3 regions of the Mesorhizobium sp. L-2-11 genome follow, and region 3 is predicted to be linked to each of the others. Evidence: predicted binding sites of a transcription regulator. Region 3 holds the regulator's gene; each other region holds the start of a gene.
The links. Region 3 encodes HrcA, which represses chaperone genes, less so after heat shock. Its sites were predicted from a motif close to GTTAGCACTCNCNNNNNGNGAGTGCTAAC; they were not measured.
Positions count from the first base shown of each region.

Region 1: the regulator HrcA is predicted to act here: its motif matches at 2,378-2,406, upstream of groES (co-chaperone GroES).
Region 2: the regulator HrcA is predicted to act here: its motif matches at 1,485-1,513, upstream of groES (co-chaperone GroES).

Region 1 covers NZ_AP023259.1:137,191-147,599, reverse strand. The annotation lists gene JG739_RS33475 (hypothetical protein) at 1-196, opposite strand, end outside; gene groL (chaperonin GroEL) at 318-1,964, opposite strand; gene groES (co-chaperone GroES) at 2,030-2,326, opposite strand; gene JG739_RS33460 (DNA -binding domain-containing protein) at 2,823-3,086, shown strand; partial or broken gene JG739_RS33455 (HPP family protein) at 3,452-4,037, shown strand; partial or broken gene JG739_RS33450 (transposase) at 4,018-4,403, opposite strand; gene JG739_RS33445 (bifunctional diguanylate cyclase/phosphodiesterase) at 4,647-7,067, opposite strand; gene JG739_RS33440 (DUF982 domain-containing protein) at 7,597-7,899, opposite strand; one part of gene JG739_RS33435 (IS630 family transposase) at 7,942-8,549, opposite strand; one part of gene JG739_RS33435 (IS630 family transposase) at 8,549-8,885, opposite strand; gene JG739_RS33430 (putative bifunctional diguanylate cyclase/phosphodiesterase) at 9,502-10,409, opposite strand, start outside.
Region 2 covers NZ_AP023257.1:6,445,988-6,456,396, forward strand. The annotation lists gene groL (chaperonin GroEL) at 1-1,071, opposite strand, end outside; gene groES (co-chaperone GroES) at 1,137-1,433, opposite strand; partial or broken gene JG739_RS30615 (Tn3 family transposase) at 1,798-2,289, opposite strand; gene JG739_RS30620 (arylamine N-acetyltransferase family protein) at 2,558-3,370, opposite strand; gene JG739_RS30625 (transposase) at 3,812-4,198, shown strand; gene tnpB (IS66 family insertion sequence element accessory protein TnpB) at 4,195-4,539, shown strand; gene tnpC (IS66 family transposase) at 4,616-6,256, shown strand; gene hemN (oxygen-independent coproporphyrinogen III oxidase) at 6,261-7,553, opposite strand; gene JG739_RS35745 (hypothetical protein) at 7,828-8,346, opposite strand; gene JG739_RS35750 (hypothetical protein) at 8,258-8,443, shown strand; partial or broken gene JG739_RS30650 (MFS transporter) at 8,563-8,777, opposite strand; gene JG739_RS30655 (hypothetical protein) at 8,835-9,224, shown strand; gene JG739_RS35755 (hypothetical protein) at 9,874-10,409, shown strand, end outside.
Region 3 covers NZ_AP023257.1:687,491-697,899, reverse strand. The annotation lists gene JG739_RS03310 (winged helix-turn-helix domain-containing protein) at 1-877, opposite strand, end outside; gene JG739_RS03305 (YraN family protein) at 1,149-1,526, opposite strand; gene rsmI (16S rRNA (cytidine(1402)-2'-O)-methyltransferase) at 1,519-2,466, opposite strand; gene JG739_RS03295 (hypothetical protein) at 2,633-2,830, shown strand; gene JG739_RS03290 (hypothetical protein) at 2,838-3,026, shown strand; gene JG739_RS03285 (adenylate/guanylate cyclase domain-containing protein) at 3,277-4,182, shown strand; gene hemW (radical SAM family heme chaperone HemW) at 4,211-5,374, opposite strand; gene rdgB (RdgB/HAM1 family non-canonical purine NTP pyrophosphatase) at 5,371-6,033, opposite strand; gene JG739_RS03270 (VOC family protein) at 6,033-6,443, opposite strand; gene rph (ribonuclease PH) at 6,451-7,167, opposite strand; gene hrcA (heat-inducible transcriptional repressor HrcA) at 7,304-8,419, shown strand; gene JG739_RS03255 (hypothetical protein) at 8,503-8,700, shown strand; gene JG739_RS03250 (LysE family translocator) at 8,880-9,497, shown strand; gene cysK (cysteine synthase A) at 9,686-10,409, shown strand, end outside.

The DNA of each region.
Region 1 (10,409 bases), on a different replicon from region 3:
TCTCCGGCTCCTGTGGCGCAACCGGAAACACGCTGGTTTCGATCTGTTGCTGCTGCAGGCGTGGCGGCTCTTTGTCAAAGAATCGCCTGGCATCAAGCGATCTCGGAATAATCACCGTACCATCATCGCTGTGCGCGCAGCCGCTGCCCAACAGTAAGGCCAGCCCCAGGAAAAAAGGCAGTATCCGTCCAAACATAAGCATAACCCTTGGCGGGCATCTACCCCGGCTTGCGGGTCGCCGACAACCGGCGCAATGGACACGAAGAAAGGGCGGCATTGCTTGCCGCCCTTTCCGAGATTGTTGAGTTGCGTGGACCTCAGAAGCCGCCGCCGCCCATGCCGCCGCCGCCCATGCCGCCAGGCATGCCGCCGCCAGCCGACTCCTTCTTCGGAGCCTCGGCGATCATGGCTTCGGTGGTGACCAGCAGGCCGGCGACCGAGGCCGCATCCTGCAAGGCCGTGCGAACGACCTTGACCGGGTCGACGATACCCATGGCGATCATGTCGCCATATTCGCCGGTCTGGGCGTTGTAGCCGAAGGTCGCGCCCTTGTTGTCGAGGATCTTGCCGGCAACGATCGAGGCTTCCGCGCCGGCGTTGGCCGCGATCTGGCGGGCCGGAGCCTGCAGCGCACGACGCACGATGCTGATGCCAGCGGTCTGGTCGGAGTTTGCGCCGACAGCGTTGATGCTCAGCGAAGCGCGCAGCAGGGCAACGCCGCCGCCGGGAACGATGCCTTCTTCGACGGCTGCGCGTGTCGCGTTCAGCGCATCGTCAACGCGGTCCTTCTTTTCCTTGACTTCGACTTCCGTCGCGCCGCCGACGCGGATCACCGCAACGCCGCCCGCGAGCTTGGCGAGACGCTCCTGCAGCTTCTCCTTGTCGTAGTCCGAGGTGGTCTCCTCGATCTGCTGCTTGATCTGGGCGACGCGGCCCTGGATCTCTTCCTTCTTGCCGGCACCGTCTACGATGGTGGTGTTCTCCTTGGAGATCGACACCTTCTTGGCGCGGCCGAGCATGTCAAGGCCGACGTTCTCGAGCTTGATGCCGAGGTCTTCCGAGATGACCTGGCCACCGGTGAGGATGGCGATGTCTTCCAGCATGGCCTTGCGGCGATCACCGAAGCCCGGCGCCTTGACGGCGGCGATCTTCAGACCGCCACGCAGCTTGTTGACGACCAGCGTGGCCAGGGCCTCGCCTTCGACGTCTTCCGAGATGATGAGCAGCGGCTTCGAGGTCTGCACGACGGCTTCGAGAACCGGCAGCATCGCCTGCAGGTTGGAGAGCTTCTTCTCGTGCAGCAGGATGTAGGCGTCCTCGAGATCGGCAACCATCTTGTCGGCGTTGGTGACGAAGTAGGGCGAGAGATAGCCGCGGTCGAACTGCATGCCTTCGACGACTTCGAGTTCCGTCTCGGCGGTCTTGGCTTCCTCAACCGTGATGACGCCTTCGTTGCCGACCTTCTGCATCGCTTCCGCGATCATCTTGCCGACCGACTCGTCGCCATTGCCGGCGATTGTGCCGACCTGGGCAACCTCTTCCGAGGTCTTGATCTTCGTGGCGTTCTTGATCAGCGTCGAGACGACGTCGCTAACCGCGAGGTCGATGCCGCGCTTCAGGTCCATCGGGTTCATGCCGGCGGCAACAGCCTTGTGGCCTTCCTGGACGATCGACTGCGCCAGAACGGTTGCGGTCGTGGTGCCGTCACCGGCGATGTCGTTGGTCTTCGAAGCAACTTCGCGGACCATCTGTGCGCCCATGTTTTCGAACTTGTCTTCAAGCTCGATTTCCTTGGCGACGGTGACGCCGTCCTTGGTGATGCGCGGGGCGCCGAACGACTTGTCGATAACGACGTTGCGGCCCTTGGGGCCGAGCGTCACCTTCACCGCGTCGGCGAGGATGTTGACACCGCGCAGCATGCGCTCGCGGGCGTCACGGGAGAATTTTACGTCTTTGGCAGCCATTTTGTACTCCTGGGCATTTCGCCCGAAATTCAGATTGGATGGTACGGATGAAAGGCAGCGGCGTGTTAGCCGATGATGCCCATGATGTCGGCTTCCTTCATGATCAGAAGGTCTTCGCCATTGAGCTTGACTTCGGTGCCCGACCACTTGCCGAACAGGATGCGGTCGCCGGCCTTGACGTCCAGCGGAACGAGCTTGCCGGCTTCGTCGCGGGCGCCGGAACCGACGGCGATGATCTCGCCTTCCTGCGGCTTTTCCTTTGCCGTGTCGGGTATGATGATCCCGCCGGCGGTCTTGGATTCGGATTCGACTCGGCGAACGACCACGCGGTCATGAAGCGGCCGCAAATTCGACTGTGCCATTTTTACTATCCCTGGTGCGCAGGTTGAAAGGTTCTCCGTTGCCGGAGGGTGGTTAGCACTCGCTATTGGGGAGTGCTAAGATGATCGTGAGATAGGCTGTAGGTTCGTACTTAGTCAAGACGGGCGGGGGGACGGACCGGAGGGCAAAAGATGTGGAATCGGCGCGGAAGCCTGCCCCCGTTACGGTGCATCCAACTGCCTAAGCGAGCGTTTCGGCGTAAGTTCTGGGCCGACTTTCGTCTGTGTTAAAAAATGTGAAATTATGTGAAATTAACGGCCGAGCAGTCGGCCGGAATCGACGGCCAGCCGAACAGTCTTGAGCCTTTTGCAATTCATCCCTAACCTCGGGTTGCATCGCCAAAAGGAGCGCTCATCGCTTCGGCAGGCACTTGCAGAGCATGATCGGGAACGTCGTGTTGAGGCGATATTCCCTCGGGTTCGGGTAGCCTATCGAAGCGAGATCTTCGACCAGTTGCTTACGGAGCTCGATATCGTGATGAAATACCCAGACGTTGAATCAGGTCTTAAAGATGAAGTCCCTTGGTCGGACAGCCTGACCGCGTACGACAAGGAGCACTTCACGACCTACATGAGGTTTCTGGATGCGTCCGCCGACGATGCCAGCTATGAGGAGATGGCGCAGGTCATCCTCGGCATCAATCCGGCGGAAGAGCCGCAACGCGCGCGGAGAGCCGCGAGAAGCCATCTCGATCGGGCGAACTGGATGATGAAGACCGGTTGCAAGGAGTTGTTCGCCTAAATGAGGGTGAACGGGCGGCGACACACGCTGCTTGTTCAGACGTGATCACGGCGTCCGCCACAAGAATGGCGTGACATCCGGGCCTGCGGGAATACAGGCTTCCGCCGACGTCTATTCATTGTCAAACTCCGCTCCTCGTATAGGCGGAAGATTCGCTGCGCCGATGCGTCTGTGCGTGGCCGTGCAGGTCAGCGGCGGCCGCAGTAGCGGAGTCGGCTTGCTCGCCTACTGGGGGACTTCTCGCCGCTACTTTCTCTTGAAATCGTCATCGCCCTGACAAGAGCGCGACGCTGCGCGAGCGGCTGCTCGCCTGCATCGGGGCCACGATCAGTATTGCGTTGACCGGCGTGATCAGGGGGATCGCCATGGCGCGGCGGGCCACATGTGGCGCTGCTCGTGGCCCCGATGGGCGCCTCCGCCGTCCTGCTCTTTGCCGTGCCGTCAAGCCCGCTCGCGCAGCCCTGGTCTATCATCGGCGGCAATTCGATCTCGGCACTGGTCGGCGTGACGGTTGCGCTTTTCGTGCAGGACCCGGTGAACGCGTCGGGCCTCGCTGTGGCGCTGGCAATCGCTGCCATGTCATTCACGCGTAGCCTGGATCCGCCGGGCGGTGCCGCGGCGCTGACGGCCGTGCTCGGCGGACCGGCCGTGCTCAGCTTCGGCTTCCTGTTCCCGCTGGTGCCGGTGGCGCTGAACTCGACAATTTTGGTGGCGCTCGGCTTGGTCTTCCACCGGCTGTCACGGCGCAACTATCCGCATGTCCATGCACCCGCCGCCAGCAGCCACGGCACCACCGATCCGCCGCCCGCGAAGCGCGTGGGCTTCCGTCCCGAGGATGTCGATGCGGCACTCGCTGCTTTGGACGAAACTTTCGTCGTTCGGGCCGACGGCTTCCTCCCGGCCTTCCCGCAGCTTCGCCTTCACACGCGCGGCGGCGGGACTTGTAGTGATAGGTCGACGTGTCGAACTCCAGAACCCGGCATGCCCGTCGGATCGAAACGTTCCACTCATCACACGTCTCCGCCACCAGCTCGCGTTTGCGACCAGGCCTCACAGTTTTCGGCGAATGACGTCCTGCAGCATCTCCTTGTCCAAGGACAGATCGGCCACCAGCTTCCTGAGCTTGCCGTTCTCGTCCTCAAGCTGCTTCAGCCGCTTCATCTTGGTCGGCAGCAGTCCGTCGTATTTCTTCTTCCAGTTGAAGTACGTCGCCTGGCTGATCCCCGCCCGACGACAGATCTCCGCGACGGGAATTCCGTCCGACCCCTGCTTCAGAATGAACGCCTTCTGCGCGTCCGAGAACTTCGATGCCTTCATCGTCTTCCGCTCCTCCCAGCCAAGGGATGTTACCGCGGAAAACTCCGCTTTCGAACGATCCAGTTTTCAGGGATCAGAGCATTTCTGTTACGCCGTGTGGTGCGGGCTGAGCAACCGGCGGAGGCGCGGAGCCTTCGATCAGCACAGCAGTGACTATGAACCACGCTTGGCGCAGCGCAACGCGTCAATGACGGCCCGGGGAGCCAGAGCTTATCACCACCAACGTGCGACCCGCTTACGCGCTTAGGCCGCGCTGTTCTTGATCACGCGCAGTTCGTGGTTCCCCAGCCGCCGGGAAGCGGCGGCCCTACCATTGCCGATCGTGTGCTGAGCGAAGTCGGAAATCGGGCAGGGTCGGCCAAGTAGGTAACCCTGGATCGCATCGCAGGCTTCTTGCCGCAGGAAGGTCAGCTCCGCGTCCGTTTCAACGCCCTCGGCCAGGACCGGGAGCTTGAGGCCCCGAGCGAGGCCAAAGACCGCACGCATGACGGCAGCCGCCTCATCGCTGGTATCCACCGCCCGCACTAGAGACTGATCGACTTTGATCTTGTCAAACGGGAATGCCCGCAGATTCGATAGCGACGAGTATCCGGTGCCAAAATCATCCATGGCGATTTGAACCCCAAGGCTTTTGAGCTGACGCAAGACAGCGAGCGCCCGCCCGATATCCTTGATCAGGCAGGTTTCGGTAATTTCCAGCTCGAGGCGGGACGGATCGAGACCGGTTTCTTTCAGCACTGCCCCGACCAGCTCGGATAAATTTCCGCCGTGGAGTTGCATAGCCGAAACGTTGACGCTGATTGCCAGCGGTTGTTGCCAGCTTGCCGCTTCGGCGCAGGCGGTCCGGAGCACCCATTCACCGATCTTCAGAATGGCGCCACACTCTTCAGCGATCGGGATGAACACCGCCGGCGGAACGGCGCCGCGTTCAGGATGATCCCACCGGAGCAGCGCTTCGAAACCGAAGACCTCGTTGGACACGAGTTGCGCCTGCGGTTGATAGACGAGGCGGAGTTCCTTGCGCGAGATCGCGTGACGGATGTCGTGCTCGAACTGACGGCGATCGCGCAGATGCTCACCCATGGCCGGCTCAAAAACGCAATAAAGGCCACGCCCCTGCATTTTGGCCTCATAGAGCGCAGCATCGGCATGGCTCAAAAGCGTCTCCCGATCGGGTGCATCGTTCGGGAATACAGCGATGCCAAGGCTGGTGCCGATGGTGACGCCGGCGGGCAGGTTGCCGCCTGTGTCGTTGAATGCGTCCAGGATGGCCTCAGCAGTGCGCGTCGCATAGCCCGCGCTCGGCAGACCGGGAACAATCACAGCGAACTCGTCGCCGCCCAGGCGCGCAACCATCTGCCCGGGCTTAAGGACGCCTCGGATCTTCTCGGCCACGCACTGCAGCACGGCGTCTCCGACGAGATGGCCGAAGAGGTCGTTGATCTCCTTGAAGCGGTCGAGATCGAGGAAGAGGACGGCAAGGCACCGCTCAGCGCCGCGATGCGTCGCAAACTCGGCCTCCAGCTTTTCGTTGAAGCTCGTGCGGTTTGGAAGCTTGGTCAAGGGATCGTGGTGGGCAAGGAAATGAATTTCCTCCTCCGCCCGCTTGCGCCCGCGGATATCGCGCACGGCAAGAACCTGGTGTTGCTTGCCGGCATAGAGCATGCTGTGCCGGATCAGCTCAACCGGGACCGTACTGCCGTCCGTCGCGCATAGCCCCACCTCCAGCGGCGTTTGTGCAGTGCCCGTGAACTCGCCTTGGGAAACCGTGGGAAAGAAGGACGCGAGCGGGCGGCCGGCTGGCTGAGAGCCGTCGACGCAGGCAAGCGCGGCGAAACTGCGATTGGCTGCCACGATCTCGGTTTCGTTACAAACGATCAGCCCCTCGACGGCCGCGTCGGCCAGCTCCTGCATACGCGCAGCCTCCCCGGCGCGACGGAGATCGCGCACATCGAGGGCGAGGCCGATGATGGCCAAAAGGATGATGAGGATCGAAACGATGGCTACGCCAGCCGCCATCCAGTCCGCAGGCAACGCCGTTGCGGAAATGACAATGCGCGGGTCTGGCATGATTGCAGCCGCGGCCATCGCCGTGAAATGGTGGCAGCAAATCGCTACCGTCAACACGAGGGCGCCGAGCGACTTCCACTTGACCGTGTTGGCGTGAAGGGCAACCGGCAATGCGGCCGCGCCGAACAGCCCGCCAAGAATGATTGACGCGGCGACGAGCGGCAGATCCCACACGACGCGGCCCGCGATCTCGAATGCGGCCATGCCAGTGTAGTGCATCACCGCGATGCCGCCTCCGACGATCGCACCGCCGAGCCAGCGTCCATGTGGAACGCGTGGCGAGATGCCGATCGTGAGACCCGTGCCGGTCAAAGCGATCGCGGCCAGCAACGACATGATCGTCAAGGCGATGTTGTAGCCGCTCGGTACGGCGGGCTGGAAGGCCAACATAGCTATGAAATGCGTCGCCCAGATGCCGAAGCCGGTGGCGACCGCGGCGACGGCTAGCCAGATCCGTCGCATCTCGCTTTCACTGCGCCCGACATGGTGGAGGAGGTTCACGGCCGTGAAGGAAGCCAGGGCGCAGATAAAGGCCGCTAGCGCGACCAGACGCAGATCATGCTGCGTCGCAATGCAAGTGTAGACTTTCAACATGCACTTCCCCCAGGCAGGATGATCACCCGTCTGGCGAGATATCTACGGCCAAAACTTGAACAAAACGCTTAAGCGGAAAACCCGCTTCGAGCTGGCGCTTGCGGTCGACGATGTCAGGCGGAGATCCCGTGCAGGGGCTAATCGCTGCGCAGCATCTTTGCTTCAAGTGCGGCTGCCACGAAAGCTTTTCGAAGAGCTAGTGGAAGGGCCTCACCACGCAATCCTGCAGACAGGCGTCCATCGCTGCCTTCCGTTGCTCGGTCTGATCATGAAGATCGCGCAGCAGGATAGCGGCTGCATCACTAACATCGAACACGATGCGCTCTGAGCTATGGCGGCTAACCTGAACAACGACCCGCCTCTCAAATCTGCATAAGCCGGTCATCTCCGCGCCCCAAGGCGGCTATGCGGCAATAGGCTCAGCTCGTCTTCTTCCCGAGCCGAGCGTGGTTCCCGCTGCGATCGTGAAATCTCTACGCAAGGCCCTCTCGACGTGCCCTGCGCCAGCCTCACTTGCGTCGCCGACGGCCTACGCGCGCACTTTTCCACTGCCCGACTTGCAGGCTGCGAGCCACTGCATGGCGGAGGTTGCATCTTCCAATATGGCGGCCTGTTTCGCAAAACCGAGAAAGGCGTTGCGCGCTGCGCTAACAAGTTCTCGCCCAGCGTGTGCCTCATAGCACGCCCTGAGGGCGGCATCGTGAGCCAGGTCTCTCCGATCTTCTGGCCATTCGTTTAGGAAATCGATAGCGTCGGCAAGACTGGCAATCTCCTGCACGATGTATGCTGCACGTTTCACGAAAAGTGGGCTACTGAAAGCCTCCGGGCTCATTCGTTCCTCCCCATCCTGCTGAACCGCTAGAGCGGGATGAGATTACCTGCGGTCATAGCCTGAGTTTGCGAAGTAATTTGAGCACTCGAGCGGTGTGACGCGGTTGAGAATCTGGCCGATGGCGTTGCAGACCGTTTCAACGGTGCGCTTTGCGGCCTTTCGCAGCCAGTGCTTGAGCTTGGCGAAGAGCTGTTCGATCGGATTGAGGTCAGGCGAGTATTTCGGCAGGAAGAAGAGCCTCGCGCCGGCCTTTCGGATGGCGCGACGCACGGCCTTGCCTTTGTGGCTGCCGAGATTGTCCATCACAACGATGTCGCCCGGCTGGAGAGTGGGCACGAGAACCTTCTCGACATAGAGGAGGAACCTCTCGCCGTTGATCGGCCCGTCGATGAGCCAGGGCGCTTCGACGCGATCATGACGCAGCGCAGCCAGAAAGGTCATTGTCTTCCAGTGGCCATTGGGAACTTTGGCCTTGATCCGCTGTCCGACCGGTGCCCAACCCCTGAGCGGGGCCATGTTGGTCTTGGTCCAGGTCTCGTCGATGAACACCAGGCGGGCGGGGTCGATCCGGTCCTGATACAGAACCCATTGCCTCCGTCGGCGCGCAACATCGGGACGATCTTGCTCGGCGGCGATCAGCGTCTTTTTTTGTGAGACAGCTTCTCGGCGTGCACGAACTCCCACACCGAGCGGTAGTCAACCTTCAGGCCACGCTCGCCAAGTTCGGCCACAAGCCCGCGCAAGGTGAAGTCCTTCTCCCGGCAGCGCTCGACAAGCCAGTCGCGCCACGCTCCCGATATCTTCTTCGGCTTGTAGCCGCCCACTTGGCGGGGCGCCACGCTCCCCGTCTGTTCCACCCGCTTCAGCCACTCGATCGCCGCGCTGTAGCTGACGCCAAATCGAGCAGCCGCCGCGCGCCGCGAAAGCCCTTCAACCTTGACCGCCGCAACAACCCGTTCGCGCAGGTCCATTGAATATCCAACCATCAATGCTGGCCTCCTGCCCAGCAGCAAGGTTGAATCAGATCATCGCTGATTTGGGAATCCCACGACTCCCATAAATCTCATCCCGCTCTAGTTTGCGTTAACAGGCGCCTCATCGCACCCGCCGACGATTGCAAAATGTGTTGTCAGGGCAATGACGGTTCAAGGGGGAAAGCAGCGGTGTGATGCTCCCCGGTAGGCCAGCAGGCCGAACTGCTGCAAGAGCGGCTCATCAGGTGGCAAAAAAATCGACATCGTTGCGACCATTGCGGACGAATAATTTTTGTATCCTCCGGCGTTGACCCACCACCAGGATGCGGCTCCGACCTCTCCGGAAAAGTCTGGCGCATATGAATGCCGGTCGATCGCGCGATCTCCGAAACACTAGACTTAGACTATCGTCAGCCTCAAACGTCGCTGCGACCAGCCGCTCCTTTGCCTCCGAGACCACCGCCGGCGCTGCTCGGCCGACGTGATCACCTCGATCGGATGCTTCGTCACAGGGCTATTCGCAGTGCTTGCACAGGACTTGCGGCCTTCAGCCTGCCTGAGCAAGGCAACGTGACCGTCGAGATACGAGACAACCAGACCATCGCCGCAAAAGTGCCGGTCCTGCTATTCAAGTACCTAGCTCCTGACCCACCGGCTCCGCGGCAATGCCAGGAATTTCGCTTATCCGGACAGGCTTTCCGATTAAATAGCCTTGAGCTTCATCACATCTGACGCATCGCAGATAGTCGAGCTGTTCGGGAGTTTCTACGCCTTCGGCTGTTACCTCAATTCGAAGCTCATGCGCCAACTCAACCAAGGATCTTACAATCGCGGCACAGTCCGCATCGGTGAGCATATCCTGGACAAAAGATCGGTCGATCTTGAGGCGCGAAAGAGGCAATTTACGAAGATAAGTCAGTGATGAATAGCCGGTGCCAAAATCGTCAAGAGCAACTGTGACGGATAGCGAAATTAACGATTGTAATAATGAAATCGTTTCTTCAAAATTCGAAATCAGCACAGTTTCTGTGATCTCGACCTCGAGTCTTCGGGGCTCCAACCCGGCTTCAGCCAAGGCCACTACAATTCCATCAAGCAAGGCCTTGTTCTTAAGCTGCACCACCGACAAGTTGACGGAGACCCGCAAGTCGCGCGGCCAGCGCGCCGCTGCCAAACAAGCCGTTTTGACGACCCAGTGTCCGATGGAGTGAATCAAACCCGTTTCTTCAGCGATGGGTATGAACTCCGACGGAGAGATCGGGCCAAGGGTCGGATGCTGCCACCGCAGAAGCGCTTCAAAACCTCGGATGCGATCGCTCCCGAGGTCGAGAAATGGTTGAAATGCGAGCCAAAGCTGGTCATTGGTCAGCGCAGATGGCAGATCGCGTTCAAGAGCATGGCGCCTTGCAGCAGCTTCATCGTCGTTTGCGCTGAAAAACTGAATGGAGCCCGCCCCCAGCGTCTTGGCCCTGTATACCGCGGTGTCGACGCACCGCAGGAGTTGGTTGGCATCCAAACCGTCAGCGGGGGCCAAAG
Region 2 (10,409 bases), 890 kb from region 3:
GGTGGTCTCCTCGATCTGCTGCTTGATCTGGGCGACGCGGCCCTGGATCTCTTCCTTCTTGCCGGCACCGTCTACGATGGTGGTGTTCTCCTTGGAGATCGACACCTTCTTGGCGCGGCCGAGCATGTCAAGGCCGACGTTCTCGAGCTTGATGCCGAGGTCTTCCGAGATGACCTGGCCACCGGTGAGGATGGCGATGTCTTCCAGCATGGCCTTGCGGCGATCACCGAAGCCCGGCGCCTTGACGGCGGCGATCTTCAGACCGCCACGCAGCTTGTTGACGACCAGCGTGGCCAGGGCCTCGCCTTCGACGTCTTCCGAGATGATGAGCAGCGGCTTCGAGGTCTGCACGACGGCTTCGAGAACCGGCAGCATCGCCTGCAGGTTGGAGAGCTTCTTCTCGTGCAGCAGGATGTAGGCGTCCTCGAGATCGGCAACCATCTTGTCGGCGTTGGTGACGAAGTAGGGCGAGAGATAGCCGCGGTCGAACTGCATGCCTTCGACGACTTCGAGTTCCGTCTCGGCGGTCTTGGCTTCCTCAACCGTGATGACGCCTTCGTTGCCGACCTTCTGCATCGCTTCCGCGATCATCTTGCCGACCGACTCGTCGCCATTGCCGGCGATTGTGCCGACCTGGGCAACCTCTTCCGAGGTCTTGATCTTCGTGGCGTTCTTGATCAGCGTCGAGACGACGTCGCTAACCGCGAGGTCGATGCCGCGCTTCAGGTCCATCGGGTTCATGCCGGCGGCAACAGCCTTGTGGCCTTCCTGGACGATCGACTGCGCCAGAACGGTTGCGGTCGTGGTGCCGTCACCGGCGATGTCGTTGGTCTTCGAAGCAACTTCGCGGACCATCTGTGCGCCCATGTTTTCGAACTTGTCTTCAAGCTCGATTTCCTTGGCGACGGTGACGCCGTCCTTGGTGATGCGCGGGGCGCCGAACGACTTGTCGATAACGACGTTGCGGCCCTTGGGGCCGAGCGTCACCTTCACCGCGTCGGCGAGGATGTTGACACCGCGCAGCATGCGCTCGCGGGCGTCACGGGAGAATTTTACGTCTTTGGCAGCCATTTTGTACTCCTGGGCATTTCGCCCGAAATTCAGATTGGATGGTACGGATGAAAGGCAGCGGCGTGTTAGCCGATGATGCCCATGATGTCGGCTTCCTTCATGATCAGAAGGTCTTCGCCATTGAGCTTGACTTCGGTGCCCGACCACTTGCCGAACAGGATGCGGTCGCCGGCCTTGACGTCCAGCGGAACGAGCTTGCCGGCTTCGTCGCGGGCGCCGGAACCGACGGCGATGATCTCGCCTTCCTGCGGCTTTTCCTTTGCCGTGTCGGGTATGATGATCCCGCCGGCGGTCTTGGATTCGGATTCGACTCGGCGAACGACCACGCGGTCATGAAGCGGCCGCAAATTCGACTGTGCCATTTTTACTATCCCTGGTGCGCAGGTTGAAAGGTTCTCCGTTGCCGGAGGGTGGTTAGCACTCGCTATTGGGGAGTGCTAAGATGATCGTGAGATAGGCTGTAGGTTCGTACTTAGTCAAGACGGGCGGGGGGACGGACCGGAGGGCAAAAGATGTGGAATCGGCGCGGAAGCCGGACCCCCATTTACGGCGCAATCCCACTGCCTACGCGCGTTTCGGCCGTAAGCTTTGGGCCGACTTTTGTGTCTTATTTGGAATGTGAAATTATGTGAAATTAACGGCCGAGCAGTCGGCCGGAATCGACGGCCAGCCGAACAGTCTTGAGCCTTTTGCAATTCATCCCTAACCTCGGGTTGCATCGCCAAAAGGAGCGCTCATCGCTTCGGAGAACGTGCGGAACTTCCGGTCCTTGAGGTTGCGTAGTCGCGGCGCGAAGCGTTTGCCGATCAGGGCAAACAGCCCGAAGACGTGATCGCTCGCGCCGCCCGTATCGGTGAAGTGTTCCTGGATGTCGAGGATCGTGTCCTGGTCGAACAGCCCATCGAGCACATAGGCTGCCTCGCTTTCGGTCGGGCTGATCGGCAGGATGCTGAAGTAGCCGTACTGATCTGACAGATGGCTATAGAACTTCGAGCCCGGCTCGCTGCCATAGTGCAGATTGACGTCGCCGCGCTTCGCCGCTCGGTCGCTCGCGCGAAAGAACTGCCCATCGGATGACGCGGTCGTTCCATTGCCCCAAAATCGAGAATGTGGATGCCGGGTGTGCGCATCGGTGATGCATGCTTGCGCCGCGCGATAGGTCTCCGACCGGGCATGGAAGGTTCTCATCCAGCCGATCTGGTGAGCGCTAGTAGCGCGCGGTGGACACGGCAGCGCAGCCTGATGCTGGGTCGACTGGTATGCTTGATCGCTTGTGGCGACACCGTAACCGACGCTCACCTTTCCAATTCGGAGATCATGGTTAGAGCTGCCGATTGGCTGCCACCGCTGACGGCTGGTGAGCGGTCTTAAGCGAGCAGGGTCATTTACGTATGGGGCTTCGAGTGATGCCACACACGGTGCCTGCAAAAAGGGCAAATCCGACTGCTGAAAACCGCCGCAGTGCAAGGCTTGACGGCCTTCTTTCCTATACCCGTCCACGCGACCCAAGCTTTTCCCACAACGAATCAATCGTGGACCGAGGAAGGTGCAGCCGAAAAACATCGGACAAGACTCGCTGCAGTTCGCTCTTCGTTTTGAGGGTTTCTGTTTCCTCAATTTGGTTCCGAATCAAGCTGAAATCCTTGTTGAACAAGTTCGCAGGCCCTTCGGCTGTCAGCACGCTCATCATGAGGCTGGATGGAAACGGCGAACGGTCCCAGCGAGCGCAGATGAAGTTGGCGCCCTCAAAATCTGAGGGCAAGGCGGTGGCTCGATCGAAACCATAAAGAGGGAACCATTCATTCCCGTTCTTGCGTTCAACGACGAGTTCTCCGCTGGCGGAGTCAGCTCGCAGGCGAAACACGTCACGGCCAGCTGTTTGCAGTTCCTCTGTATCGATCCGTAGCGGTGCAATCGGTGCTGGACCACCGAAGCCAGCGTCGGCGAGCCAGTCGACGCCCTCGATGGTTAAGATGAATGCCTGGTGTGTGCGTGGCCCACCCTCCGCAGCACCCATACGCACTCTGCAAAGGATGGGCTGGATCGTGAAACCGAGTGCTTCGAGCGCCAAGCCAAACAACTTGTTCAATTCGAAGCAATACCCCCCTCGCCGGGCATTGATCAGTTTGGCCCAGATCGAATTCTCAGTCAGATTGGGTATATCACCCAACAGCACATCGATGTTTTCAAAGGGAATCGCGCGCATTTGAGCCTGCTGAAGGGCAACAAGACCGTCGACCGTTGTCGGCACTCGAGCAAGGCCGATACGATTCAGATAGATCGCAATATTGAATGCCATGGGATGTCCTTAACACCTAGGATTCGTATTCGTTGAACGCCTGCCGAAAGCGCGATGACGTCCCAGGGTTCACGGAGCAGAGTAAGGTGGCCATCTCCCCCTATAGAAGTGAACATGCCGACCATTCCTCGTGTTCGCACTGAACCAAAGCGGCGTTTCGAGCGCTGCAAATACCCCTCGTGATCCGGAAACGCGGGCATTGCTCGTACAGGGCACTGAACATCACGGTGCTGCAAAAACGGGTACACAAAGGACTTCCGATCCACAGCGGATTGCAACAGTCGACCTTCTCAGGCCTCCGCTCATGGTGACTCGCTGTGGCTCACTACGATTGGTCGAGATAAGCGTCGAACGCGGCAGCAACGTAAGCGCGTAGGCGTCCCCACGTAGCGTGCAGGCGGTTGATCGCTCATTTTCAGCATGAATCATGCGGAGAATCCTATGAGCGACAGTATGAGCCATCATCGAACATTCGAGATTTTGACGGCGGAGCCTGTGCCGTCCCGACGCAAGCCGCGCCATCGGTCGGACGAAGAGAAGGCACGGCTTGTCGCCGAAGCGTTCTCGCCAGGGGGCAATGTCTCGGCGGTTGCGCGTTCCGAGGGGCTGGACCCCTCGCAGCTCTATGCGTGGCGCCGCAAGGCGCTTTCGTCGGGCATGGTTGCGCCACTGACGGAGGGAGCGAGCAAGCCGGCGAAGTTCACGCGCTTTGAAGCGGTGGGCAGCGACACGGTGGAAATCGTCATTGGCGACGCAGTGGTGCGCGCCGGCGGCGATGTCGATCCCGATCGCCTGGCGAGGATCATCCGCGCGGTTCGTAAGGCATGATCGCTTCCGGTGTGGTGGTTTACGTGTCGTGCCAGCCGGTCGACTTCCGCAAGGGCGCGGCATCTTTGATGGCGCTGGTCAGGGATGGCGGCCTGGACCCATTCTCGGGGGCACTTCACGTATTCCGTTCGAAGCGTGCGGACCGGGTTCGCATCGTGTGGTGGGACGGCAGCGGGGTTTGTCTTTATTCGAAGACTCTGGAAGATCACAGCTTCTGCTGGCCGGGGATATCGGCCGCGCGCATGCGTCTCGACCACGCCCAGTTGATGGCGCTTCTGGCCGGACTGGACTGGAAAAAGATTCGTCCGGCCAGGGTCAGGCGGCCGTTATCGACGGGCTGAAACCGGCCTGCGGCAAGATGAATCATGCGGCTGGAACGGTTGGGAAAGCGGCTGTTTTTGTGCTCTGTTGCTTGCCATGGTTCTACCGGGTCTTGCCCTTCCCGACGACGTTGATGCGCTGAAGGCGATGATCCTTTCCATGGCTCGCGAGCAGGCTGCAAGCGAGGCCCGGATCGCAGTCGCCGACGCTCGGATCGCAGCATCTGAGGCGGAGGTCGCCCGGCTGAAAGCTGTCGAGAAAAGCGCCAGCGAGCGGATCGCCAATCTCACGTCAATCCTGAAAGTTTTACAGCGCACGCAACATGGCACGCGTTCCGAGCGGCTACGCCTGGCCATCGACGACGAGCAGGCCTCCTTTGCCTTCGAAGAGGTCGAGACCGGCCTTTCGGAAATCCGGAGCGAACTCGACCGCGCGGTCGGGAACAAGCCGAAGCGCGCCCCGCGTCCGCGCAAGGGCTTTGCTGCCCACCTCGAACGCATCGAGGAGGTCGTCGAGCCGGAAATCCCGGCCGACTGCGAGGGGCTTGAAAAGGTTCTGATCGGCGAGGATCGATCCGAGCGGCTGGACGTCGTGCCGCCGAAGTTCCAGGTCATCGTCACGCGCCGTCCCAAATACGCCTTCCGGGGCCGTGACGGCGTGGTCCAGGCTCTGGCGCCGGCGCACATCATCGAAAGCGGGCTGCCGACGGAGCGGCTGCTCGCCTATATCGCCGTCTCCAAATACGCCGACGGCCTCCCGCTTTATCGGCAGGAGGCGATCTATCTGCGCGACGGCGTCGAGATCAGCCGGTCGTTGATGGCGCAGTGGATGGGGCATCTGGGCTTCGAGCTGCAGATGCTTGCTGATTACATACTGGAGCGCATCAAGGAGGGCGAAAGGGTCTTCGCCGACGAGACGACCTTGCCCACCCTTGCCCCTGGTTCCGGGAAAACCACGAAAGCCTGGTTGTGGGCCTACGCACGGGATGACCGACCCTATGGCGGAACCAGTCCGCCAATGGTTGCCTATCGTTTTGAAGACAGCAGAGGTGCGGATTGCGTGGCGCGCCACCTCGCCGGATTCAGCGGTATCCTGCAAGTGGATGGCTACTCGGCCTATACCAACCTGGTCAAGGCACGGGCCAAAGCCGGCAGCAATGAAACAATCCGGCTCGCCGGGTGCTGGGCTCACCTGCGGCGCAAATTCTACGACCTGCACATCAGCGGGGTCTCGCAGGCCGCGACGGATTCGATCATCGCCATGACCGAATTGTGGAAGGTCGAGGACGAGGTCCGCGGCAAGGATGCCGGAAGCCGCGCCGCGCTACGTCAGGAAAAGTCCGTGGCCATTGTCGCGAGCCTCTTCGATCTATGGGAAGCGGAACTGGGCAAGGTCTCCGGAAAATCCAAGACCGCCGAGGCGATCCGCTACGCGCTCACCCGGCGGGAGGCGCTGGAACGCTTTCTGATGGACGGTCGCATCGAAATCGACTCCAATATCGTCGAGCGTGCAATCAGGCCCCAGACGATCACGCGAAAGAATAGTCTATTCGCCGGCAGCCACGGCGGTGGACGAACCTGGGCGACGGTAGCCACCTTGCTGCAAACCTGCAAAATGAACAGCGTCGATCCGCTCGACTGGCTCTCGCAGACCTTGACCCGCATCGCTCAAGGCTGGCCGGCATCCGAAATCGAAATGCTCATGCCTTGGAACTTTAGGCCTGACGTTATCGGCTGACCGCTTACGCAGCAACAGAGCGAAGCAAAATGCGATGGCCATGCCGCACGCGGATGAAGCCATTCTCGACGTCCACTATCCCGTCGTCGGCCAGCATCGCCAAGCGCTCAGCTGAATCGAGAAAATGGGTCCAATCAAATCCGTGGGCGGCACAGATTGCCGGTACGTCGGCCTCGAGATCACACATCAGTCGCTCGATGATTGCGCCTCGGACGCGGTCTTCGCCGATGAGACGGTAGCCCTTCGACGTTGCCAAGCGACCAGCTGCGATATGCTGACTATAGGCCTCCAGCGCGCCTGCGTTCTCGACGTAACCCTCTCCAACACGCCCGATAGCCGACGCACCAAAGGCGATCAGGGTTTTGCAGGTGTCGGCAGAGTAACCTTGGGAGTTGCGCCGCAGGCGACCGGTTTTCTGAGCCAATGCGAGCTCGTCGTCCGGCAAGGCGAAGTGGTCGACCCCAATCTCTCGGTAGCCGGCAGCAACCAGCGTCTCGGCGACGGCCGCAGCTTGTTCGGCGCGGGCAGCGCTGTCCGGTAGTCCTGCCTTTTCGATGAGGCGCTGATGTTTATTAGAAGACGGCGTGTGAGCGTATCCGAACACGGCAATCCGCTGCGGGCGCATCGCCACCGCCACCGTGGCGGTCTGGACGCAGGACTGCATCGTCTGATTGGGAAGACCGTAGATGAGATCGATGTTAATGCGGTTTATTCCCTGCTGGCGCAGGTTTTCGACGGCAGTCGCCGTCTGCTCTACACTCTGGATACGATTGATCGCTTTTTGAACACTGGGGTCGAAACTTTGCACGCCGAGGCTCGCGCGGTTCACCCCGGCTGCACTTAAGGCTTCGGCCATCTCCGCGGTGAACGTGCGCGGATCGATCTCGACGGCGATGGCGGTCTTTTGCCTGAACGCGAAGCGGCGGCGTAGAAGCTCCGTCAAGGCGAGGAATTCCGTTGGCTCAAGGAGCGTGGGCGTTCCGCCGCCAAAGTGCACGTCGCTCACGGGCAGCGCCTGCGGCGTTAGCTCTGAGACCAAATGGATCTCGCCGCGCAGCGCCGCCACGTAATTTTGGTTCGGCGGGTCCCGCTGGGTGATGGTAGTAGGGCAGCCGCAATACCAGCACATCGACCGGCAGAACGGAATATGGATATAGAGCGATACGGGATCGTTAGCCGATAGGCCGCCGAGCCATTCCCCATAGGCCTCCGCGCCGATCGCTGCGGAGAACTGCGGTGCAGTTGGATAATTGAAATACCAAGGCAGGCACGCCTCGCTATGTTTTGTCTGTAGCATAGCCGTTTCTCATCTTGATGTTAGCTCCATACCTGCCGCGCTCTCCTATGTCTCTGATCTTCAACTGTCGCGGCGCAACTTGTATTTCCGTCGTGCCAATTAGCCTGTGTACAATAGTCTCCATGGAAGCGCGCACGGGTGCGCTTTATTGGGGCGCTGTTGGCGAAGGGCGGATTTGGTCGGCGCATCTGGTGCAGGTGTTCGATTCCACCCGTAGTGCGCGCCACGTCTCCGCCCTCGCCGCCGGCTTCATCTCGCTTCAATCCACACGGTCCTAAGGCTTGCGCACTATTGTCCATGAGTTTTTGAGACATGTGGGTGTATTCGAGGGCGTAACGGCGGGCGTATCCCTGCAGGTTGCCCTCGGCCTTGGACAGTGCATCGACATCGAGGATGGTGCGCCATTGCGGCTTGCCTGACCTGTAGGATTCCCAGTTCGCACGCCGCCACAAGGCTTGCACGTGCGTCCCGTCCTGCCAGAGTTGTCGATCATGTCGCCTTGCGCAAGGCCGGGCGAAGCAATACGATCGGTGGCCTGTAGGATCTTCAGAATGTCGGCTTGGTATTCTCTGTAGCGCGGATCTTTCGACAGCTTATTGACGGTCGATAGGTTATGCGCCCTGACCCAGGTCATCGCCTCGACGTCGTCGACCTCGTTCAGATAGGCGCGGGGGTCGGTGGCATCGTTAGGAGCCTCGTTGGGGTTGGAACCGATCGCCTTGGCGATGGTGGTCATCTGGGGCTGGGCGGAAGCCGTCATGGCGGTCGCCGTAGCTAAGGCCGTCGCCGTCATTAAGCTGTTCATAGATGTACTGCTGATGGTTAGCTCTTTCGAAAGCCTCGAAAAACGTAGCCGAAGCGATGGAAATGAACCGCTTCGCCTCTTCTAGGCAAGAGCTGTGCCAGTAAGACACGCTTGAATTCAATGGATTATTCTGGGGCGGTGGGCGGCCGTCTAGGATAAGTCGCACCGTAATTGTCGCAAGCGCGACACGCTTGTCGCTTGGGAGCATGCTGCCCAAGCGACAGAGGCGAACGCCACCAGCTTGTTTTGAGACGTGATTCGCCTCAGGTAGCCGTTGCTCATGCCCGCGATGAAAGCACCGGTGCCGAAGCCGCCAATAAAATGCCGTAGACGATCCGTCCGCTCTTCAATTGATTCCGGACGACGAGAGGGAGCAGCGCCAGTATGGAAATGCTGGCCAAGCCGAAAATCAGAGATCGCTTGTGAGAGCGAGATGGCTGGATAGCTCGGACACTGAGCAGAGGCGGGAATTAGCTATGGCGCGAGCTGACGTAGAGCGATTCATCAACGAGTTGGGAAAAAAAGGCAGTCCGCTTGAAAACCTCAAACGGCGTGCTGGAGGGCTTGCATCGATTGTAGAATTTGCAAAGGACCTCGACTACAACATCACACTCGACGAGGTTAAAGGTTTTATCCGATCGAACAGCCGAGAAAAACCAAATAGCAAGAAGCTTCGCGCGACTGCGGGCCGCAAGGGTGGTTCGAGTGTTTCGACCTTGACCAGCCTTGTACACACCAATGCGTTGGCTAATTGCGCTCCGTGTACGTCCATGAGCCCTGTTAAAGTCGATGGAAAAACTGCAGCGGTCGCGGTCGCGGTCGCGGTCGTTGTCGTTGTTGTGATAGTTGTAGCTGTCGCGAGCTAGCTCTGATCGCATTGGCTCGAAGGAGCCGGTCTGAAGAGAACATGATCGCAAAGCTTGTCAACGAGATAATGCCATCAGGCGGACAAGGGACCGCTGCAAGGGCTCATCTCTACCCTCGGAGCGAACGCTGGCGGCAGATTTTTGATCGGCGCACGCCTAAGGAACGGCGCAGTTTGTCACATATCAAGCGCTTCATGGAGCGGCTGGCCGGTGATGGGAAATTCCGTACGGCGCTTTCCGAGAACCTCGACAACCCTCGGATAGTGACCGCGCGATACGGCATCGAAGTTGACCCAATGGAGATGCTGCCGCTCTGGTGCGGTGACTACCTGAAGTATCGCTTCAAGCCGGAGTCTGCCCCGTGGCCGCTGGCTATGATGTGGGATGAGTATACGCGGGAGATGTTGCGCCATCGCGACCTCCTGCGCGGCCAAGGCGAAATGTCGACTATCAATCCTCGCTTTCATGCCTGGCGCGAGCGCCAAATCCGGCGCTGTAACGACGAAATGGGCGAATTGGCGCCGTCAATCGCGCACTCTGTCATCGCTTTCGAGCTGAGCGAAGGCTGCACCGTCGGTTGCTGGTTCTGTGGCCTCTCGGCGGGTACCTTCAAAGGTTACTATGAATACACTGAGGAGCATGCAGAGGTTTGGCGCGGCGTGCTCCGTGCGGCGAGCGAAATGTTTGGTTCGGCAGTCCGCACTGGCTTCTGTTACTGGGCACAGACCCGATCGACAACCCGGAGTACGACCGTTTTCTGTTCGACTACCATCAGATCACGGGCGAATTGCCACAAACGACGACGGCGGCCCCGCTCAAGGATCAGGCACTCACCAACCGCGTGCTCGAACTGTTCGAACGCTACGGTCGCGTGACCAATCGTTTCTCAGTGCTAAGCACGGACCATCTTAATCAGATACACGCGGCGTTTTCGCCCGAGGACCTGATGGGGGTCGAACTCATCCTGCAGGGCAAGGACGGGCCGACCGCAAAGGCTTTCACCGGGCGCGCACGAGCGCGGAAGGAGAAACTCAGGGCAGCCGGCAAAGACGCCGCAATCGCCGTGCCGGAGGGCTGTCCCACGACAATCGCCTGTGTTTCTGGCTTTCTCGTGAACATGCGGCAGGGACGTTTACAACTGGTGACGCCGGTACCGGGTAGCGAACGCTGGCCTCTCGGGTACCG
Region 3 (10,409 bases):
CCGGCACGAGCTTCAGCTGCAGGGCGGCGACAATCTGACCGGTCACCTGGTCCTGGAGCTTGAACACATCGCTGAACGGACCTTCGAACCGCTCGGCCCAGATCTGGCCAACCGTCGAGGCATCGACCAGGTGCGCATTGATGCGCACTTCATCGCCGAGGCGTCTAACCGAGCCCTCCAGCAGGTAGCGGACGCCGAGCTCTTTGGCGATCTTCGCCGGCGGCAGACCGCTGTTGCGATATGCACGCGTGGCATTGCGCGAGACGACGAACAGTCCGGGAACGCGAGCCAGCTCTGTCGTCAGATCGTCGGCGAAACCGTTGGCAAGATAGGCCTGCTCCTTGGCTTCGCTGAGATTTGCGAACGGCAGAACCGCGATCGAGAGCGAGGTCGGCACTTCCGTATCAAATGTAGGCCTCCAGATGAACGCCGCGACTGCGGCAACGATTGCCAGTGCAGCGCTTAAAAATATCAGGCTTCGCCGGCTTTTGGTCTCGTGCTGATCAGGAGAGGCAGTGCCGTGAACCTGCGGGTAGCGATCGTGAGGTATGCCGGGCGCTTGGCTTTCGGGGACAAAGCGATATCCCCGTCGCGCGACTGTCTTGAGCAGGCTCTGCTTCTCGTCGCCGATGGCTTTCCTGATTTCGCTGATACACTGGGAAAGACTGTTTTCCGTCACCGCGATGCCGGGCCAGACAGCGTCCAGGAGCTCCTCCTTGGTCACGACACGGTTGGCGTTGGCGACCAGATGCTTCAGCACCGCGAGCGATTGAGGCCGCAGCGGGACATCTTCACCATGCTCGCCGTGCAGGAGACCGGCGTCGAAATCGAACTCGACACCGTTTAGAACAAGGCTCGGCGGATTGACCAGGTTCAAAGCTGCTCTCGATCATCGTGCTGATCGTTCGGGCGGCAAGTTGCTCGGCAGGCCGCCTTGGACTTGAGAATCGGCGCCTGTAGCCGAAAGTCAACTGGCGTTTGAAGGTCGGCACTACTTCCCGGGACGAAACTTCGCGCTGCGACCGCAAACGTGTGGAAAGCCGCGACCGAGCCGGCTGGCGCATCGACCTGGATTATGCCTCGATGGAGCTTTCTACGTGGAATGGTCCATGCGCTGCGATCCGGATCCGATCGGCGACTTCCAGAGCCTAGCTCCGCCCGTAAAAAACGTTCTCGACATGCACCGGCCAGCGCCACGGCAGCACCGCGACCATGTCGAAGCGCACCGTCAAACTGCCATAGTCGGACTGGCGCGACAGCCAGAGATCGGCGGCGCTTTCGATGCGGCGCTCCGATTCGTAGCGAACAGCTTCCATCGCTTCCGTCAATGTACGGCGCGCCTTCACCTCGACGATCAGCACCAGGTCGCCGCGCCGCGCGATCAGGTCGATCTCGCCGAACCGCGTGCGGTGGCGGCGGGCCAGGATCCGATAGCCCTTCACCATCAATGCCGCAGCCGCCAGCCACTCGCTGCGGTGGCCGCGCCGATAGGCCCGCTGGCGGCTGGCGACCGGGCGTTCAGCCATCGCCGTCTTTGCCAGTATCGCCCTTGTTCCCAGTATCGCCCCTGGTCCCAATATCCTTGAGTTCGAGCAGCCGCCGGTAAAGCGCCTGCTTCTGGCCGCCGGTCATCCTGGCGGCTTCCGCCGCCGCCTTGGAGGCCGGCATCTCGGCGGCAAGCGAAAGCAGAAGCCGGTCGATGTCGGCCGGCTCGTCGGCCGTTGCGTCTGCCGGGCCGACGCAGATGACGATCTCGCCCTTCGGCGTGTCGGCCGCCGCGTAATGATCGGCCAGCGACTGCAAGGTGCCGGTCCGTATCTCCTCGAAGGCCTTGGTCAACTCGCGGCCGATCGCCGCCTTGCGGGCGCCACCCAGCGCCTCGACCATGGCACTAAGCGTCTCGGTCAGCCGGCGCGGCGATTCGAAGAAGATCAGCGTCGCCGGCACCGCCTTCAGCGCTTCCAGCCGCGTCAGCCGCTGGCCGGTCTTCACTGGCAGGAAGCCGGCGAACAGGAAGGCGTCGGAAGGCAGTCCGGAGGCGGTCAGCGCCGCGAGTGGCGCCGACGGGCCGGGGATCGGCACGACGCGAATGCCCTGGTCGAGCGCTTCGCCGACCAGTCGGTAGCCCGGATCGGAAATCAGCGGCGTGCCGGCGTCCGAGATCAGCGCCACGCTCTGCCCCGCCAGCAAGGCTGCGATCAGTTTTGGGCCGGCCTCGCCGGCATTGTGCTCATGATAGGCCGTGGTGCGGCGGCGAATGCCGTAGCGGTCGAGCAGCACGCGGCTGACACGCGTGTCCTCGCAGGCGACGATGTCGGCGGCGGCGAGCGTTTCAAGCGCGCGTAATGTGATGTCGGCGAGATTGCCGATCGGCGTCGCCACCAGGTAGAGCGCCGGCTCGAGCGGCCGGGCCGATATCTCGGTCTGGCCGATCACGTAGCTGCGTTTTGCCGACTCGCCGGTCACTTGTGTCCCCCGTCAGGCTCTGACCTTGAATGCATTCGGCCCTGTTTGGCACGGCTCACGCCGGGTTGCAAAACCCATGCCGGAGTGACGCGGCCGTCATGCCTTCGCCACAGTACGGAACGAAACCGTGCCCGGCGGATTTATGCCTGATCTCGGGAGGAGCAGGATGGACAGCCTCAAGATACAGGACGTTTTCGAACCTTACTATGCAGGCCGCAAGCGCTTTGCCGCGCGAACGGACAAGAGTCTGCCTGCCAAAGCCGGCGCCGGCTTGGCTGAAAAGCCGCGGAAGCGCCGTCGGTCAAAGGCAACCAAGCTGGAAATCGAGCCCTCGACCGGCACCGGCAGCACGATGGAGCACTGACCAGACGATGCCCAATCGCTTCGACATTTTCATCACCCGCCTTGAAACGAAAAGCTCCCGCAACGGAGCGTCCCCACATCCGACAAGCGATCGATACCGCGCCCGCCGCGACAAGGGTGAGGCCAAGCCGGCTCGCGACGGTGAGGCGGACGCCGAGAAAGATCACGCCAAGCGCCGCCCCAGGCACGACGCCTGACTACCGCAACCCTGGCGATTGGCCCGAGACACTTCTCTCAAAAGCATGGGGAAACGCTCGGCCGCATTATTCGCCAGATACTACGAGGCGCGCTCCAGCAGACGCACCAGACCTGCGCAAGCGGTTCTGGCTGCAGACGAAGAGGACGTCTTCACCAACTCCTTTTGTATGATGGACCGCCAGTCTCTGTTCGCAACGCTCCGTGTTAGTATTGGTCCTGCGTGCGCGATTGAGCGTACGGGAGAGGACTATGTCGGCAATTTTAACCGAACTGAGCAACAGAGAGGCCTATGAGCTGGGAGATTTCAACCTGATTGGTCGTGGCGAAAATGCCACCATACGCCTGGCAGACGGGGAAGTTTCGCGCCAGCATGCAACGATCCGGCGCGACGGCGCGAACTACTGGGTTGTTGATGTCGGCAGTGCCAATGGCAGCTATGTGAATGACGTGGCGCTGACAACCGCGCGTGTGCTGCACACCGGCGATCGCGTCCAGTTCGGCAGATCGATTTTTCTTTTCGAACAGGGCACGACTGCCCCCGATCTGGATTCGCCAGCGGCGAACACAAAAACGCAATGGGGCAAGCCGGCAGCCCCCAAGAGCCGGCCGGCCACCCTGTTCGTTGCTGATTTGAAGGGGTTTACCGGAATTAGCGCAAGGCTATCGCCGGAACAGGTGGCCGCCCTCCTGGCCGAGTGGTATATGGACTGCAATGTGATCTTGAAGCACTACGGTGCCTCGATCGACAAATTCATCGGTGATTGTGTATTTGCTTATTGGCACGGGACCGCAGCGGATGTCTGTGTCTGTGCGGTTCAGGCTGCCCAGGCGCTGCGCGCTGCGGAAGACGCGGCTACGTCGCCGACCCGAGTACTGGTCAGGGAACAACACGACATCGTACTCGACTGCCGCATTGGCCTTCATGTCGGTGAAGTTGCTATCGGCGCCATGGGCAAAGGCATCAACACCGCGCTGGGCGATGCCGTGAATTTGGCCTTTCGTATTGAGGGATTGACGCGAAAACTGGACAAGCCGCTGTTGGTCAGCGCCCAATTCGTCGAGCACTGGCCTGAAGGCAGACATTATTTCAGGTCCTGCGGCTATCACGAGGTCAAAGGGCGCGCCGAGACGATCGAGGTATTCAGCCTGAAATAGGCGCGCCAGCGGCTCCTGATCCGATGCTTTACCGCGCCAAATCCGCCACCACCGCGTCGAGCACGATCATGCCGGCCGGCGTGGCGCGCAGGCGGGCGTTGCCGATCGGCGCCACCAGTCCCTCGCCCTGCAGCACCGACAGCCGCGCCGTCGACAGGCCGCGGCCGGAAAACGCTTCGTAGCGTGAGAGGTCGATGCCCTCGGCCAGCCTCAGCCCCATCAACAGGAACTCGTCTGCCTCTTCCGAGCGCGTCAAGATCTCGCCGCCGGTGACGCCATGGCCCTTGGCCTCGACCAGATTGGCCCAGGTTTCCGGCATTCTTTCGGCGATCGTCACCACGCGTCGGCCGTTTTCGACGAAGCGGCCATGCGCGCCGGGACCGACGCCGACATATTCGCCATAGCGCCAATAGGTGAGATTGTGCCGGCTTTCGGCGCCTGATCTGGCGTGGTTGGAAATCTCGTAGGCCGGCAGCCCATGCGCCGCGGTGATCTCCTGCGTCAACGCGTAGAGATCGGCGGCATGGTCATTGTCGGGGATAGCGAATTTCCTGGCCGCATGCAGTGCGTGGAACGGCGTGCCTTCCTCGATGGTCAGCTGGTAGAGCGACAGGTGGTCGGCGGCGTGGCCGATCGCCTGCTCGAGCTCCGCCTGCCACGCTTCCGCTGTCTGGCCGGGCCGTGCGTAGATCAGGTCGAACGACAGCCGCGGGAAAATCTCACGCGCCAGACCGATTGCATGCAGCGCTTCATCGACACTGTGCAGTCGGCCGAGGAAGCGCAGATCCTTGTCGTTCAGCGCCTGCACGCCGAGCGACACCCGGTTGACGCCTGCCGCCCGGTAGCCGCGAAAGCGCTCGGCCTCGACCGAAGACGGGTTGGCTTCCAGCGTCACCTCGATGCCGGCGGGCACTGTCCAGTTCTTCGCCACCGCGTCCAGCACCGTCGCCACGGTTTGCGGCTTCATCAGCGATGGCGTGCCGCCGCCGAGAAAAATGCTGGTCACCTCGCGCGGTCCGGTGCGGTTGCGCATCGTCGCAAGCTCGGTCTCGAAGGCGCGTGCAAACCGCTCCTGATCGACCGGCTGGTGGCGGACATGGCTGTTGAAGTCGCAATAGGGGCACTTGGCCGCGCAGAACGGCCAGTGAACGTAGACGCCGAAACCGGGGCTGCGGTCGAGCAGCATGGTCATTTCACGGTCGATCGCGCCAAATCCAGTCTGGCCAGCGCGAATTTCTGGAAGGCGCGAGCCCGATGCGACAATGCCGTCGGCTGGCCAGGCTTCCAGCCATGTTTCTCCTCTGCGGTCATCTCGCCGAAGGTCTTTTCGAAACCGTCCGGCACGAACACCGGGTCGTAGCCGAAGCCGAGTTCGCCGCGCGGCGGCCATATCAGCGTGCCCCCGACCTCACCGCGGAAATATTCGGCCGCGCCGTCGGGAAAGGCCAGGCAGATGACGGCGACGAAGCGACCCTTGCGCTGCGCAGGATCAACCGCGCCGACTTCCTGCAACGCCACTTCGGCTCGCTGCATCGCCATGCCGAAGTCGCGGGACCCGTCCGGCGCCTCGGCCCAGTTGGCGGTGTAGACGCCGGGCGCTCCGCTTAGCGCATCGACACACAGGCCGGAATCGTCCGACAATGCCGGCAGACCCGTCGCCTTGGCGGCGGCAACAGCTTTGATATAGGCGTTCTCCTCGAAGGTGGTGCCGGTCTCGTCCGGCTCCGGCAGGCCATAGTCCTTGGCCGACTTCGCTTCTATTCCGAACGGCGCCATCAGATCGGCGAATTCGCGCAATTTGCCGGCATTGTGGCTGGCGACAACGATCTCATGTCCATCAAGCGAATGCATCAGATGCCCCAGATTCTTGGTTCTGCGAATTCGATCGAATTGCCGGAGGGGTCGCGAATATAGATCGAGCGGCCACCCTGCGGCCATTCGAACTCGCTTTCGATGGCGATTTTCTTGCGCTCAAGATGCGCTCTCCAGCGCACGATCTCGTCCGCGCTCGCCGCAAAGCAGAGATGGCCGTCGCCGACCGTGCCGTGCGGCGGCACTTTCAGCCTGGCATCGGGCGCCGGCGGCACCTTGGTCGCCTCGGCGTTGAAGATAAGCAGCACGCCGTCCCCGCAACGGAAGAAAAGATGCCTGCCGTCGACCTTGCCCAGCAGATCGAGCCCAAGCACATCGGTGTAGAATTTTTCCGCAACATCGAGGTCGGTGACGTACAGCGCTGATTCGAGGATAGCGGAGGGGGTCATGACCGGGTTAAGCTACAGCCATCTGCTGCAGGCTGACCAGTCGCGTAATACCTTTCTTGGCCAAATCCATCAGCGCCGCAAATTGCTCTTCCGAGAAAGGCTCGCCCTCGGCCGTGCCTTGTATCTCGACGATGCCGCCCTTGCCGGTCATGACGAAATTGGCGTCGGTGCCGGCCGATGAATCCTCGAGATAGTCGAGGTCGATGACAGGCTGGCCGTCGTGGATGCCGCAGGAGACAGCCGCGACATGGTCCTTCAGCACCTTGGCGACACTGGCCATCTGCCGGGCTTCCATCCAGCGCAGGCAGTCGTAAAGCGCCACCCAGCCGCCGGTGATCGAGGCGGTGCGCGTGCCGCCATCGGCCTGGATCACGTCGCAGTCGACGGTGATCTGCTGCTCACCCAGCGCCTGCAGATCGACCACTGCACGCAGCGAACGGCCGATCAGCCTCTGGATTTCCAGTGTGCGGCCGCCTTGCTTGCCGGCCGAAGCCTCGCGGCGCATGCGCTCTCCGGTCGAGCGCGGCAGCATGCCGTATTCCGCCGTCACCCAGCCCTTGCCGGAATTGCGCATCCAGCCCGGCACCTTTTCCTCGAGGCTGGCGGTGCAAAGCACGTGGGTGTCGCCGAACTTCACCAGGCACGAGCCTTCCGCGTGCTTGGAGACGCCGCGCTCAAAGGAGATGGCGCGCATTTCGTCGAATTGGCGTTTGGAAGGGCGCATTCAGGCTTCTTTCCTGTCATTTTAGGATTCGTGGCCGGCTTGTAGCCGCACGCGACGAGAGGCGCAAAGGAAAATGGACCAGTTGCGCGGGCGCGGCCGAAGTCTATATCTTTGGGCCGGAGGTATTTGGCTCGAAATGACCAAGGCAGTCGATCCCAGTTCCCAATCGGCGGCAGCGCTCCAGTCACCCGCGCTTCAATCGCCCGCCCTTCAATCACTCGACATGCGCTCGCGCGATATCTTTCGGCGCATTGTCGATTCCTATCTGAAGGACGGCGAGCCGGTCGGCTCGCGCAGCCTGTCGCGTATCCTGCCGTCTTCGCTTTCGCCGGCCACCATCCGCAATGTGATGAGCGATCTCGAGCATCTCGGCCTGATCTACGCGCCGCATATCTCAGCCGGCCGATTGCCGACCCAGGCCGGCCTGCGCTTCTTCGTTGATGCCTTTATGGAGCTTGGCGATCTCTCCGACGAGGAGCGCCGCGCCATCGAGGCGCAGGTGCGCGCCTCCGGCTCTGGTGCGACGCTGGAGCACATGCTCACCGAGGCCAGCCAGATGCTGTCCGGCATGTCGCGCGGCGCCGGCCTCGTGCTTGCCGCCAAGAACGAGGTGGCGCTCAAGCATATCGAATTCATCCAGCTCGAACCGAACAAGGCGCTGGCCGTGCTTGTGTCGCAGAACGGCGATGTCGAAAACCGTGTTGTCGACCTGCCTGCCGGCATCACTGTCTCGCAACTGCACGAAGCCTCGAATTTCCTCAACGCCCATATCCGCGGTCGCACGCTGGCCGAGGCGCGGGTCGAGATCGCCCGCATCAAGGAAGAAACCAAGGCCGCCCTCGACACGCTGTCGCAGGAATTGGTCGAGAAGGGCCTTGCGGTTTGGGCAGGCGCCGAGAGCGGCTTGCCTGCGCGTCTCATCGTGCGCGGCCGCGCCAATCTGCTGGAAAATGTCACCGCCCAGGCCGACATCGAGTTGCTGCGGCATTTGTTCGAGGATCTGGAGACGCAGGACGGGCTGATCCAGCTTCTCGACCTCGCCGAGGAAGGCTCCGGGGTGCGCATCTTCATCGGCTCGGAAAACAAGCTGTTTTCGCTGTCGGGCTCGTCGCTGGTCGTGGCGCCCTATCGCGACAAGGACGCCCGCGTCATCGGCGCGCTCGGCGTCATCGGCCCGACCCGGCTGAACTATGCACGCATCGTGCCGATGGTCGACTATACCGCGCAGCTTATTTCCCGCATGCTGCGATAATGCATGTCGCCCAAAAAAACCGAAGCGCGTCGCACGAAACCCTTCCAGCGCGACACGCTTAAGGCAACCTCAAGGAGAAAAAAATGGCGCTGGAATCATTCAAGGCTCAGATCAGCCTGTTGCTCGAGCAGATGATCAACCAGCCCGAGGATCAGCATGAAGTGCAGGAGCAGCTGCGCGAAAAGCTGAGGGAAATGCGCGCCATGGGCCTGCCGCTGCCGGCCGATCTCGTCGCGCTGGAAAAGCGCCTCGACGACGATTTCTACGCGGCCGGAAATTGAGGCGACGACCAAAACGGTCGATTTGCTTCAACTCTCCGTGGCGAACCACTCAAAGCGGAACTTGATCGGTGAGTTCGCCCGGCCGGCGGCGTGGTGCAATCGAATCCGACTCTCAGGGAGTACACGCCTGCCCGCCTTTGTGCGACAAGGTTCAGTCTTCATGCGCTAAGGCCGAAACCATGACCCTCACCGGATTCCTCGCTTATAGCGCGGCGCTCGGCATCGCCGCCGCCATCCCTGGCCCGGGGTTGACCGCGCTTATTGCGCGTGCGCTCGGATCCGGCTTTCGCTCGGCGCTCGCCATGTCCTTCGGGCTGATGCTCGGCGATCTCATCTATCTCACCGCCGTGGTGCTTGGCCTCGCTCTCGTCGCACAGACCTTCGGCATGGCCTTCCTGGCGATTAAATGGCTGGGCGTCGCCTATCTCGCGTTCCTTGGCTGGCGCTTCTGGACGAGCGGCATCACGCCCGAAACCGTGCAGGCGAAGAAAGGCAGGGGCGGGCTGGTGTCGAGCTTTATTGCCGGCCTCGCCGTTACGCTCGGCAATCCGAAGACAATGATCTTCTATCTCGCCATCACGCCGACCATCGTCGATCTGAAGACCATTACGCTAGCCGACTACGGCATCCTCGTCGGTCTGACGCTCGTCGTGCTCCTGATGGTGCTGGTGCCCTATCTGGCGCTGGCGGCCAAAGCGCGCGGGTTCCTGAAGTCGCCGAGCGCGCTGAGGGCGCTGAACCGCACCGCCGCCGGTTTCATGGTTGGAGCTGCGGCTGCGATCGCCGCCCGGCAATAGCCAGTTTTGGCCTCGGCTGAATGCTTTTCCCGGGGGGCGAGGGTGTTTTCAGCATTCGACCCACTCGGATATTTTCAAACGGCAGACTAGCTTGCGCGGCCGAAGGCTTTATCCTGCCTGGTCGAGACTTAGCTGCCTGACTCTTGCCCGTCTGACTCTTGCCCGCCTAACTCTTGGGAGCGAAACCAATGAACAAGCCCGCCACCACCGCGCACATGCCCGGCCGCGGCCGCATCTACAATTCGATCACCGAGACGATTGGCGACACGCCGCTGGTGCGGCTCGACAAATTCGCCAATGAAAAGGGTATCGTCGCCAATCTGCTGGCCAAGCTCGAATTCTTCAACCCGATCGGCTCGGTCAAGGATCGCATCGGTGTCTCGATGATCGAGGCGCTGGAGGCATCGGGCAGGATTGCGCCCGGCAGGACCACGCTGATCGAGCCGACCTCGGGCAACACCGGCATCGCGCTCGCCTTTGCCGCCGCTGCCAAGGGCTACAAGCTGATCCTGACCATGCCGGAAACCATGTCGGTCGAACGCCGCAAGATGCTGGCGCTGCTCGGCGCCGAGCTGGTGCTGACCGAAGGGCCGAAAGGCATGAAAGGCGCCATCGCCAAGGCCGACGAGTTGGCTGCGACGCTGCCCGACGCCATCATTCCGCAGCAGTTCGAAAATCCCGCCAATCCGGAAATTCACCGCCGCACCACTGCCGAGGAAATCTGGAACGACACTCATGGCGAAGTCGACATCTTCGTCGCCGGCATCGGCACCGGCGGCACCATCACCGGGGTCGGCCAGGTGCTGAAGCAGCGTAAGCCCTCCGTGCATGTCGTCGCCGTCGAGCCGGAAGCCTCGCCGGTGCTGTCGGGCGGCCAGCCCGGCCCACACAAGATCCAGGGCATCGGCGCCG